3 regions of the Thermanaeromonas toyohensis ToBE genome follow, and region 2 is predicted to be linked to each of the others. Evidence: riboswitches for the same ligand, from Rfam matches in the RefSeq annotation. Region 2 holds a riboswitch; each other region holds the start of a gene.
What was found. A riboswitch is a leader RNA that binds a small molecule or an ion and turns the genes downstream of it on or off. The one in region 2 is predicted to bind cobalamin.
Positions count from the first base shown of each region.

Region 1: another riboswitch for cobalamin. It lies ahead of cobN (cobaltochelatase subunit CobN); the one in region 2 lies ahead of cobK (precorrin-6A reductase).
Region 3: another riboswitch for cobalamin. It lies ahead of thiC (phosphomethylpyrimidine synthase ThiC); the one in region 2 lies ahead of cobK (precorrin-6A reductase).

Region 1 is NZ_LT838272.1:406,010-410,031, forward strand. It holds gene B9A14_RS02005 (CCA tRNA nucleotidyltransferase) at 1-494, opposite strand, end outside; gene B9A14_RS02010 (DUF134 domain-containing protein) at 695-1,147, shown strand; cobalamin riboswitch at 1,192-1,387, shown strand; gene cobN (cobaltochelatase subunit CobN) at 1,487-4,022, shown strand, end outside.
Region 2 is NZ_LT838272.1:2,183,880-2,187,901, forward strand. It holds gene cbiQ (cobalt ECF transporter T component CbiQ) at 1-451, opposite strand, end outside; gene B9A14_RS11305 (energy-coupling factor ABC transporter substrate-binding protein) at 438-737, opposite strand; gene B9A14_RS11310 (energy-coupling factor ABC transporter permease) at 739-1,497, opposite strand; gene cobK (precorrin-6A reductase) at 1,543-2,334, opposite strand; cobalamin riboswitch at 2,673-2,865, opposite strand; gene B9A14_RS11320 (hypothetical protein) at 2,966-3,409, shown strand; gene B9A14_RS11325 (aspartate kinase) at 3,450-4,022, opposite strand, start outside.
Region 3 is NZ_LT838272.1:1,199,962-1,203,983, forward strand. It holds gene ptsP (phosphoenolpyruvate--protein phosphotransferase) at 1-1,476, shown strand, start outside; gene lipB (lipoyl(octanoyl) transferase LipB) at 1,454-2,095, shown strand; gene B9A14_RS18220 (putative PEP-binding protein) at 2,205-2,297, shown strand; cobalamin riboswitch at 2,341-2,557, shown strand; gene thiC (phosphomethylpyrimidine synthase ThiC) at 2,667-3,965, shown strand.

The sequences.
Region 1 (4,022 bases), 1.6 Mb from region 2:
AACATCCTCAAAGGGTCTTCTTCAAAGCGCTCTATAGGATTGCCTACTGCTTTTATTTCTAGAAGTTTACACTTAAGCTTAGGTATGACCTGGTAAGGATCATACCATTTTTGGGCTACCGGATCGTAGGCTAGAGCATTTACAGTAAAATCGCGGCGTTTAAAATCCTCTTCTAGGGAAACCCCAAAGTTTACTTGACCAGGTTTTCTTTTTAACGTATAGTCCTTTTCCTGGCGGAAGGTGGTAATCTCCAGGGCATGACCCTCTATCATTACAGTAACGGTTCCAAATTTAAGACCAGTAGGAATAGCCCTTTCAAAAAGGCTCATTACTTCTTCTGGAAAGGCGTTAGTAGCGATATCCCAATCCTTGGCTTCAAGCCCCAGCCAATAATCTCTAAGGGCCCCACCTACCACCCAGGCGGCATAACCTTTTTCTTGTAAAGTTTTAACAGCTTGATATACAAAATTAGGAAGCATTATTTTGGTAGGCAACCTATATTCAACTCCTTAATTTATCACTTTATCTTATTATCAAGTTACATCAATTCAATTCTAGCTTACTTTGGCTTACTCCTATAACTTAAACTTTGCAGAAACACTAGGCTAAAGATAGGGCAAAAATATGATAAAATTAAGGAGGAGCAATTTTGTTAACGCCCCAATTAAATAAAAAGCAAAAATGGGGGAGTAAAGTGCCGAGACCACCTAAATGTCGGCGTGTGGCTTTCATTCCGGGTATTACCTATTTTCAACCAGCTGGTATCCCTCTAGAACAGGTAGAAGAAGTTGTCCTGGCGTTAGAAGAATTGGAAGCTATCCGCTTAAAAGATCTAGAAGGATTAGAACAAGAAGACTGCGCTGCTAGGATGCATGTTTCCCGCCCCACCTTTGCCCGGATTTTAAATGCAGCCCGGGCCAAGGTTGCGGAAGCTTTAGTTAGCGGGAAGGCTATTAAGGTAGAGGGGGGTTGCTACCAGCTGGTGGGAAGAATATGCTGTCCCCAATGTGGCAGGAGATGGGAGCCAGAAGAGGATAGCTTAGAGTTTTGTCCCCACTGTGGAAATAGGGGCTCAATAAGGGGGGCAGGAGCTCCGCGAAGGTGCCGTAGGCGGCATGGATGGCAGGAAGGGGAGGATACTTCATAAACCTTGCCAGGCCCTAAGGTAGGAATTAAAGTAGGAATCAAGAAAAGAAGTAGCGAAGTACGGGTGCCCTTAACCTTTAAAGGGTAAAGGGTTAAAAGGGAAGCCGGTGAGAATCCGGCGCGGTCCCGCCACTGTGAAGGGGAGGGCCTTACATTTAGGTCACTGGGGTTTTAAGCCCTGGGAAGACGTAAGGTTCCGGTGAACCTGAGCCAGGAAACCTGCCCGTTGACTTTTAGCTTGCCCACCTACGCGGATAGGGAGGGGAGCGGGGAAAGACATCCTCCACCAAGGTAGGTGGAGGATTTTTTTCTGCGCTTTTAAATTAGAGGGGGAGGCTTAATGGGGTTTAAAATATGCTTTTATACAGCCATTGAAGGGGAATTAGGTGTTTTAAGCCGGGCTGTCCTAAAGGTACAGCAGGATTATGGCCAGATAGTAGAAGTTAGGGCTTTTTCTCACCGGGGAGAAGGTGGAGAGTCGACCAGGCAAATTTGTCAATTAGCCTGTGGTGTTGATCTCATTATTGTGCACCTCATGGGGGGGCCAGATTCCCTGCCCGGGCTTCAAGATCTGGTACAACTAGCCAGGGGGAATAACCTTCCCTTGGCTGTAGTACCTTCCGTGGGAGACGACAGCCAACTTCTTCTTTCTTTAAGCAATATGGAACCTGAGGATTACCGCCAGGTGCGACTTTATATCGCTTATGGTGGGGAAGAAAACCTTAAAAACCTTCTTCTTTGGGCGGCTAGCCGTTATGGTGGCGTAGAAGTGGTGGCAGCCGAACCCCGTCCCCTACCGTGGGAGGGTTTTTACCATCCGGACTACCCGGATCCAGAGAGGGCGGCCGCTTACCTAAAGGAGAAACTTAAAGAAAATAGGCCAGTAATAGGGATTCTTTTCTACCAGAGTTCTTGGGTAGCGGGTAATACAGCCTTTATCGATGAACTCGTTCGGCAAATAGAAAAACGGAATGGAGTGGCTCTTCCAGTCTTCCTTTACGCCACCAGAAATGATGAATTAGGTAGCCACGGCTTGGCCTGGGTACTAGAAAATTATTTCATGCAGGACGGCCTTCCAGTAGTAGATGTAGTGGTCAATACCCTCATGTTTTCCCAGACCATGGCTACACCTACTTTTAGCCGGGTAGGAGAAAAAGGGTTATACGAGCGGCTGGGCGTGCCCCTGATTAAAGCTATCGTTTCCTTAACACCTTATGAGGAGTGGGAAAAAAGCCAGCAGGGCCTGGGTCCCCTAGACGTAGTTATTAGCGTGGCTTTACCTGAGTTTGACGGGAACCTAATCAGCGTGCCTATAGCTACCCGGGAAGAGAGCGGGGAGGATCCTTTAACTGGGGCTGTCCTTACTAGGTATGTACCCATCCCCCAGCGGATAAATAAAGTGGCCTCCCTGGCCTTGCGCTGGGCCTGGCTCCGGCGCAAACCCAACCGGGATAAAAGGGTGGCTATTATCCTCCATAATTACCCACCGCGCAACGACCGGATAGGTTGCGCCTTTGGTCTAGATACTCCAGCCAGCGTGCACCGTCTGCTGGTAGCCATGCGGGCGGCCGGTTACCGGGTGGAGGACTTACCGCCGGATGGAGCAGCCCTTATGGAGAGGATTTTGTCCGGGTTGACCAATGAGCGGGGCTGGCTGGACCCGCGAGAACTGGACCAGCGAGCAGAGGCCCGGGTGGAAGCGGAAACCTACCAGGAGTGGTTTAATAGTTTCCCGGATCCTGCCCGAAAGCGTTTAAGCCGGGATTGGGGAGAGCCGCCAGGTGAGGTTTTTACCTATCAAGGCCACCTCCTTATCCCAGGCATTCTCTTAGGAAATGTTTTTATAGGCATCCAGCCACCCCGGGGGTTTTTGGAGGACCCAGCTACCATTTATCACAGCCCGGATCTGGCTCCCCCTCACCATTACCTGGCCTATTATCGCTGGCTGCGGGACGTATTTCAGGCGGATATGGTTTTTCATATTGGGAAACACGGTTCTCTGGAATGGTTGCCAGGGAAAGGGATAGGTTTGTCTGAAGCTTGCTTCCCCGACCTAGCCATAGGCGACCTGCCCCATGTCTATCCCTATATTATCAACAACCCTGGTGAAGGTACCCAGGCTAAAAGGCGGACCCATGCTTGTATCATTGACCATCTTCCGCCTATCATGACGCGGGCTGAAACCTATGATGAATTGGCTGAAATAGAAATACTGGTAAAGGAATACCACACGGCCAAAACCTTAGATTATAGCAAGCTTCCTACCCTCCGAAACTTGATCTGGCAAAAGGTAGAAGCTGCTAAACTGGAGTATGACTTAGGCCTTAAGAGGGAAGAGGCAGAAGCTAACTGGGAAAGCTTTCTGGAACGCCTTCACTCCTACCTTTATGAGGTTAAAGATAGCCTTATCAGGGATGGTCTCCATATTCTAGGACAACCACCTCAAGGTAAGGCTCTGGTGGAAATGCTTCTTTCTTTAACGCGCTTTCCCAACGGTGAACTTCCTTCCTTACGGGAGCGACTAGCTTCTTTAAAGGGGTACGATTTTAGAAAACTTCTTGAACAGCCCGGATACTTTGACCCTCAAAAGGGACGTACTTATGCAGAGGTCCTAGACGAAATAGAGGAGCTGAGTCGGAAGTTTATTGAAGGCTTATCAGATTCCGGTTTTAATAAGGAAGCCCTCTCCCGGATTACAGAAGAGTTATTGGGTTGCCAGGATGAAGAGATAGAACGTTTAGGCATTTATATTTGTTCTAGCCTGGTGCCAGCCCTAAAAGCCACGGAGCAAGAAATCGGTAATTGTATAAGGGCTCTGGAAGGAGGCTTTATCCCTCCCGGCCCTTCCGGCGCTCCTACCCGCGGTATGGCGGATA
Region 2 (4,022 bases):
CTGGAACCCGGAGACGGCAAAGTACATTAGTGATCTCCACCATAGGAGTGGTCAGGGCCAGGAAATAAAGGCAAGAGACGCTGGCCAAGGCCTTAAGACAGATCTGAAAAGCAGCCAACAGGCCCGCCTGGGTCACCCCTAGAGTTAATTTTCCCAGGGACAAGCTAAAGAGGAATTCTTTAGAGGAACTAAGGGTAACCGTAAGGGCTATACCGGCTCCACTGGTTATTAAAAACGAAAGGGGTAAAAGAAGGAGCCGCAAGTAAAAAGCTATAGGGATGCCCGCCATACCTATTAAAAGGCCGCTCATCACAACCAGTACAAGTAGATATACCTTAGTTTGGGACGTCCCTAAAAGGAAAATCAAGGTAGCCAGGGCAAAAAGTATCTTTTCCCCTGGGTGTACAAACCGGAGGCGGTTGCTGTAAGCATACTGCTCAAGGACGCTCACGGTTTCCCTCCCTATCCTTCCGCCCCTTAAGATAGCCTAAATAGTAGCAGACAATACCGCTCCCAATGGCGGCCTGGGTAGCGAAGAGAAAACTTTCTACCTCGCTGCTGGGTGGCTCCCATAAGACGTTAAACCAAGGCTTATATTCGGGCTTAACTTCGCTTATCACCTCTTCAGCCCGGCTATCCGCCCCTCCAAACTCGGCCCCTTTTTGGATTATGAAGGGGGCTACGACAAGGATTATTACAATAAGAAGCAAAAGGGTATTTTTCCAAGCTAGGTTCAATTTAGTTTCCCTCCTCCCGCAGGACAGCTAACTCTTTAAGTTCTTCTTTGTTGTAAGCAAAGAGGTAATTAAACACCACCACAGTGAGTAGACCCTCACTGATGGCTAGAGGGATTTGGGTCACCGCAAAGATCCCTATAAACTTAACGAAGGATCCCCAGATCCCAGTATCCGGTGCTGGGAAGGCCAGGGCTAGCTGCAGGGAAGTAACGGCGTAGGTGGCCAGATCCCCTAAGGCGGCAGCTAAGAAAATGTTGATGCTTAAAGGTACCCTGGCTTTCTGCAAGAACTTATAAATACCGTAAGAAACCAGAGGGCCTACTACAGCCATAGAAAAAGTATTGGCTCCTAAAGTGGTTAACCCACCATGGGCCAGGAGAAGGGCCTGGAACAAGAGCACTATAGCGCCTAGTACGCTCATGGCTGCTGGCCCGAAGAGGATGGCCCCTAAACCTACTCCTGTAGGGTGAGAACAGCTTCCGGTCACCGAAGGAAGTTTCAAAGCAGAGAGGACAAAGGTGAAAGCCCCTGCCAGGCCCAGAAGAAGTTTAAGACTGGGTTGACCAGAAACCTTCACTTTAAGGCTCTTTAACCCCCAGGCCCAGAAGGGAAGAACTAAAAGAAACCAGAAGGCTGCCCAGCCTAGGGGTAGGAACCCTTCCATGATGTGCATGGCATAGGCTGGGGGCGGCGCTAAGAGGGAAACGAAAATAAGGTAGGAAGTTAGAGTTAAAATTAATTTGATATATCTAGAAAGCATCTTTAGCGGGTTAAAAACCCTGGCCTCCTTTCTTACTCCTTAAGGCTATTCGCCTAAAAGTTTAAATATTTCCTCCAGAGAGGTTACCGGATGCTGGTGCTTTATAGGGGGACGTTTAATAACTACTACAGGTATACGGAGATCTAAGGCGGCCTCTATTTTAGTATCTGTCCCTCCTTGAGGGCCCGAGTCCCGGGTAACCACTACTTTAGCTTTGTAGGCTCTGAATATAGCTTTATTTAATTCCCGGGAAAAGGGGCCCTGCATGGCTACTATATCCCGGGGAGTAAGCCCCAGATCCTGGCATTTTTTGATCACGCGGTGTTCGGGCAAAACCCGGACCACTACTCGCTTGCCCTTCAATTCCTGGCTGGATAGGAATACTTCCAGGTTGTAGGTACCGGTGGTAAGGAAAATGGTATTCCCCAGTTTCGCGGCCACTTGGGCTGCCTCGGCCCACCCGTAGACTTCATGGATCAAAGGGTGGCGGGGAAGCTCTGTCTCAGAACGGAAGAAACGTACACAAGGGAGGTTCCACCTGGAGCAGTAATCCTCCAGTAAAGTGGAAACTTCATTAGGATAAGGCAAGCTAAAATCTACTACCATATTAACTCCATGTTCCTGAATTACGCGCTGTAAGGCTTCTTCACTAATAGGTTCTATAAGGGTTATGTTCGCCCCATCCTCTAGGGCAAGTTTCCGCCCGTACTCGCTGCCTGTCCAGACCACCACAGTATAACCTTGATCTCCGAGCCTGCGCGTTAATTCTCGGCTTTCCCTTGTACCCCCGATTACCAGTATAGCTTTTCCTTCCCCCTCACCTGCCCTCCGTACCATGGGCTCTTATCTCGCCCCCCATGGAGAGATTACGAAAAAACCCCGGTTTGTCCACTACCGGGGATAGATAAAGGCTTAAATTTCGCCCCCGGGAGACAAACCCACCCCTCTTTCACCAGGCAGGTCTTCCCGGGCGGCAGTCATAGCCTACCTCAAGTTACCCTTCCATTAATTTTTATGAAGGGAACCTTTTTGAGGCGGCTCCTCCTCCCGTCTCAACCTTTTAGGCCTTGCCTTCTCGAGGCCAAGCCACCTGGAAAAATAAAAAACCTTCTGCCCTACCACGGTAACAGAAGGCGCTAGCTTATCATGCACCACCCCCTATCCCTCGTAGGGACATGGTACAAAGAAGACAGGCAGGTCTCCTGGCTCCAGTTCATCGCTACCCACGCCTTCCCAGGCTTAAACCTAAAGCCCAGTGGCTTTTTGATGTGGGCCTGCTCCCTGTCACAGTGGCGGGACCGCGTCAGATTCTCACTGACTTCCCTCGGCTACCTATAGAGGTAGCCATCCCGTCTTCCTTATTGACTTGTCGTTTTTATTATACTGGAGTTCTACCCCCTATAGCAAGGGGTATTTCAAAAGAATAGCATATGGTGTAAGCACTCTTTTAAGAAAGGAGCGGATAACCTTGGAAGATATTAACCGCTTCTTAACGATTATGGGGGCCATCTTTGCTGCCACCCAGGGGATAGTGGAACAGCTTAAAGCCCGCTGGCCCTGGCTAGGTAAGGAAGAGGCCGACCCTATAAAGGAAGAAAAAAGGAGAACCCGCGTGCTTTTGGTTAGCGCCGTGGTGGCTGCTCTACTAGCTGGTATGGCGGCCGTGGATGTCTTCGGGTTATTGGGTATAAATGGGCTCCTCTCCGCCCTTAAAGTTAGCCACCCTGGCCTCTATCGGCTCCTTAATATGATAGTGGTGGGGCTCCTTTCTACCTTCGGTAGCCCCTTCCTGCACGAGATCTTAGACATTCTTATTGAATTTAAGCAACATATAAGGCTTCGTAACCAGGATGCGGAGCTTCGTTTGCTAAAGATATCTTCTGGGGATACCAGCCAACCTCCCAAAGTTTAAAGAAACACAGGCGGCCTACTTTCAGGGCCGCCTACATGATCTAAGCTTCCTGATCTAACCTAAACCATTTGTGTAGGGCCTGCATGGCCCTGGTAAGGTGTTCTTCATCGATAATGCAGGATACCTTTATCTCGGAGGTGCTTATCATGTGGATGTTGATACCTTCCTCAGCTAGGCAGGCGAACATACCCGCTGCCACCCCAGGATTGGTGATCATTCCCGCACCCACGATGGAAACCTTGGCTACCTTGTCATCATAAGCTACGGCGCTGGCCCCGATCTGTTCTTTGACCCTTTCCGTCACTTCCACGGCTTTAGCCAGGTCATCGCGGGCTACCGTAAAGGCTATATCATTTATACCGTCCCGCATGGCGCTCTGCACGATCATATCTACATTGATGTTTTCCTTAGCCAGGGCTTCAAAAAGGGCCCGGGCGATGCCCGGCCGGTCAGGAACATCATAGATAGCTATCCTGGCTACATTGCGGTCACCGGCTACGCCGGTTACTACCATGGCTTTTTCCATATCCTGCACCTCTTTCACTATGGTGCCTTCATTATTGTTAAAGCTTGAGCGGACTTCTAAGACTACCTTATGGAGCTTGGCGAACTC
Region 3 (4,022 bases), 980 kb from region 2:
GAAGCCCACTTACTTATCCTTGAGGATCCCAGTTTAACTGACAAGATAACAGAAAAGATTAAAGGAGAAAAGAAGAATGCTTCCTGGGCAGTGAAGGAAGCAGTAGAAGAGGTAGCCCGAACCTTTGAAGCTCTAGATGATGAATACTTCCGGGCTAGGGCAGTGGATATACGGGATATTGGAGAAAGGCTTATAAATTTCTTAGAAAGTGGGCATAGAAGAACAGGGGAGATTCCCCCTGGTTCAGTCGTTGCAGCTAAGGAACTGACGCCTTCAGAGACAGCTTCCTTTTCAGCGGAAATTATAAGAGGGATTTTAACTGAAAAGGGAGGACCTACTAGCCATGCAGCTATTGTAGCCCGGGCTCTGGGGATCCCTGCCATATCTAGCCTTCCCGGACTTATGGATAAGGTAAACGATGGGGACATAGTGGTGCTAGATGGTACAGAGGGAGTGGTATATTTAAATCCCAGTGAAGAGCTTATCCTAGAATTTGAAGAAAAAAGAAAAAAGCTTAAGCAACAGCAAGAACTGCTGATCTGGGGTGGTCCTGCAGCGACCAAGGATGGTAAAAGAGTAGAACTTGCCGCCAATATAAGAGACCCTAGGGAGGCGAAAGCGGCCATAAAACAGGGGGCTGAGGGCATCGGACTTTTCCGGACGGAATTTTTATTTATAAATCGTGAGCAGCCTCCCAGCGAAGAGGAACAATTTGAAACATACCGGGAAGTATTGGAACTGATGGAAGGAAGACCAGTAGTTGTTCGTACCTTGGATATCGGCGGAGATAAGCCCCTGCCTTATTTAGACCTGGCCCAGGAAGAAAATCCCTTTTTGGGATTAAGAGGTATAAGGTTAACCTTAAAGTACCGGGATTTATTTAAGACCCAGCTTAAGGCTTTACTCCGGGCTTCCCTTTATGGCAACTTAAAGATAATGTACCCGATGGTGGCCAGTATAGAGGAGGTAAGGGAGGCTAAGAAGATACTAGAAGAAGCCAAGAATGAAGTAAATAAATGGGCACCGGTAGAAATAGGGATAATGATTGAAACCCCGGCCGCTGCTTTATCTGCAGATATATTAGCTCGCGAGGTAGATTTCTTTAGCATCGGTACCAATGATCTTACCCAGTATACTCTGGCGGTAGACCGGGGAAATGAAGAAGTAACGGCTTTATACGATCCTTATCACCCCGCTATCTTACGGCTTATATATACTACAGTAGAAGCAGCTCACAAGTTTAACAAATGGGTAGGTCTGTGCGGTGAGCTAGGGGGAGAAGTGACAGCAGCGGCCCTCTTGGTGGGACTAGGCCTAGATGAGATAAGCATGAGCCCTATTTTTATACCCCAAGTAAAACAGGCTATCCTCCATCTTTCTTATGAAGAGGCTAGAAAGCTCGCTTTAAAAGCCTTAGAACTCTTAAGCGGACAGGAAGTCCGGGAATTGTTATATGCAGGAACTAAAGGTTATTGATCTGGGCAGAAAAGATTATCTGTCCACTTACGAGCTTCAGCTTGAGCTAGTAGACAAGCGGATCAGAGGAGAGATAGGTGATGTATTGGTTTTAGTAGAACATTTCCCCCCTGTAATAACCCTGGGTCGAAGTAGTAAAAAAGAGCATCTCCTGGTGGGCCCAGAAGTTTTAAAGGAGCTGGGGATAGAGCTTGTGGAAGTGGACCGGGGTGGTGATATCACCTACCACGGTCCGGGCCAGATAGTAGGTTACCCTATCTTAGACTTAAACTATTATGGAAAAGATTTACACAGGTTATTGAGGCTTTATGAGGAAGTGATGCTTAAGGTAGTAGCTAGTTATGGGTTAATAGGTAGCCGTAAACAAGGGCTAACAGGAGCTTGGGTGGGGGATAAAAAGATTGGTGCTATAGGAGTGGCTGTAAAGCGTTGGGTAACTTACCACGGGTTTGCTTTTAATGTACAGGCAACCTTAGAAAACTTTTCTCTGATCGTGCCTTGTGGGTTGCAGGATTATGGGGTTACCTCTTTAGAAGATTTAATAGGGCGCCCTGTACCTATGGAAGAAGTTAAAGAACGGCTCCTTAAAGCTTTTAGAGAGGTGTTTGGTTTCTTTTAGGTTACCAGGGCTTCGCTAAGGTAGAAGATTTAGGTACAACGCCAATGCCGCGCTCAAATAATAACTTTGTGATATCACAGGGAATGTGATATAACAAAATAAGTTAGGTCTGTGCGGTGAGCTAGGGGGAGAAGTGACAGCAGCGGCCCTTTTAGTGGGACTAGGCCTAGATGAGATAACGCTAGAGCCACACCTCTATTGACACCAGGGGAAATCATATACTAAAATCATAAACGAAAAAATTAATAAAGATAACCCGGCCAGGTGCCCGTCTAGGGAGAATAGGGAATTGGGTGTGAATCCCAAGCGGTCCCGCCACTGTAACCGGGGAGCGAACCTAAAAGAAGGCCACTGTTCCTTAACCCGGAGGGTAGAAGTTTAGCTACCGGGGAAGGGGGATGGGAAGGCGCAGGGGAGCAAGGATCCGGGAGCCAGGAGACCTGCCTGGTCGTAAGGAGTACACCTTCTCGCGGAAAGAAGGTGGGAAGCCCTGAGGATGATGGTAAAGTTCTCAGCGATGCTGGGAACTTTTTTATTTTACTTATTTAAAGGTAAAGGAGGTAGCCGCTCCATGACTCAACTGACCAGCGCCCGGCAAGGAATAATTACACCAGAAATGGAGGAGGTGGCTCTCAAAGAGGGGGTTACCCCGGAATTTATAAGGCAGGGAGTGGCCGAGGGAACCATAGTAATCCCCCGCAATGTTAAGCGCCGGAATATAGTTCCTATAGGTATCGGAAAAGGGCTTAGAACTAAGGTAAGCGCAAGTGTGGGGTTGTATGGAGACAGGGCAGAAATGGGGGTAGAAATAGCTAAAATTAAAGCAGCAGTAGAAGCGGGCGCGGATGCTATTATGGACCTTAGTGTAAGCGGGGATATCAACGCCATGCGCGAGGCTTCCCTCACCTCTACGCCTACTCCTGTTGGTACCTTACCTATCTACCAGGCCTTTGCCGAAGCGGCTAGAAAATATGGATCTTCACTCAAAATGGAAGTGGAAGAACTGTTTGAAGTTATCGAGCGCCAGGCTGCCGAAGGCGTAGATTTTTTCGGGCTACATTGCGGACTCACCATGGAAATAGTGGAGCGGGCCCAAAGGGAAGGGAGAGTAGATCCCTTAGTGAGCTACGGGGGTTCCCATCTTATGGGATGGATGTTGTATCACCGCAAGGAAAATCCCTTGTATGAGCACTACGATCGCCTTCTGGCTATCGCCTATAAATATGATGTTACTTTAAGCTTAGCCGATGGGATGCGACCGGGGTGCTTGGCCGACTCTTTAGATGGGGCCCAGGTACAGGAACTGGTGGTCTTAGGGGAATTGGTAAGGAGGGCTAGAAAAGCAGGCGTACAAGTAATGGTTAAAGGGCCGGGGCATGTTCCTTTAAATAAACTTAAAACTACTATAGCGCTTGAGAAAAGCCTTTGCCAAGGAGCACCCTACTTCGTTTTCGGCCCTGTTGTTACAGATATTGCTGCAGGCTATGACCACATAAGCGCGGCCATAGGGGGGGCTATCAGCGCTTGGGCGGGCGCGGAGTTTATTTGCTATGTAACTTCCGCCGAGCATCTAGGCCTACCTGATATAGAGCAGGTGCGGGAAGGTGTGATAGCTGCGCGCATCGCTGCCCACGCCGCTGATCTAGCCAAGGGGGCATCTAAAGCTTACGACTGGGATTTAGCCCTTTCCCGAGCCAGAAAAGAGTTAGATTGGCAGAAACAGATTTCCTTAGCCATTGACCCCGAACGGGCAAGTAAGTTGCGTAGGGAAAGAAGCGAGGCTTCTTCGTTGGCTTGTACTATGTGTGGTAAGTACTGTGCTATGGCTATTGTGTCCCATTATTTAGGAACTCCTAGGCTTAGCTGTTAGACTCCTCAGTAGCAAGGTAAGGCATAGTGAGAGGTTAAAAGAACCCGCAATAAAAAA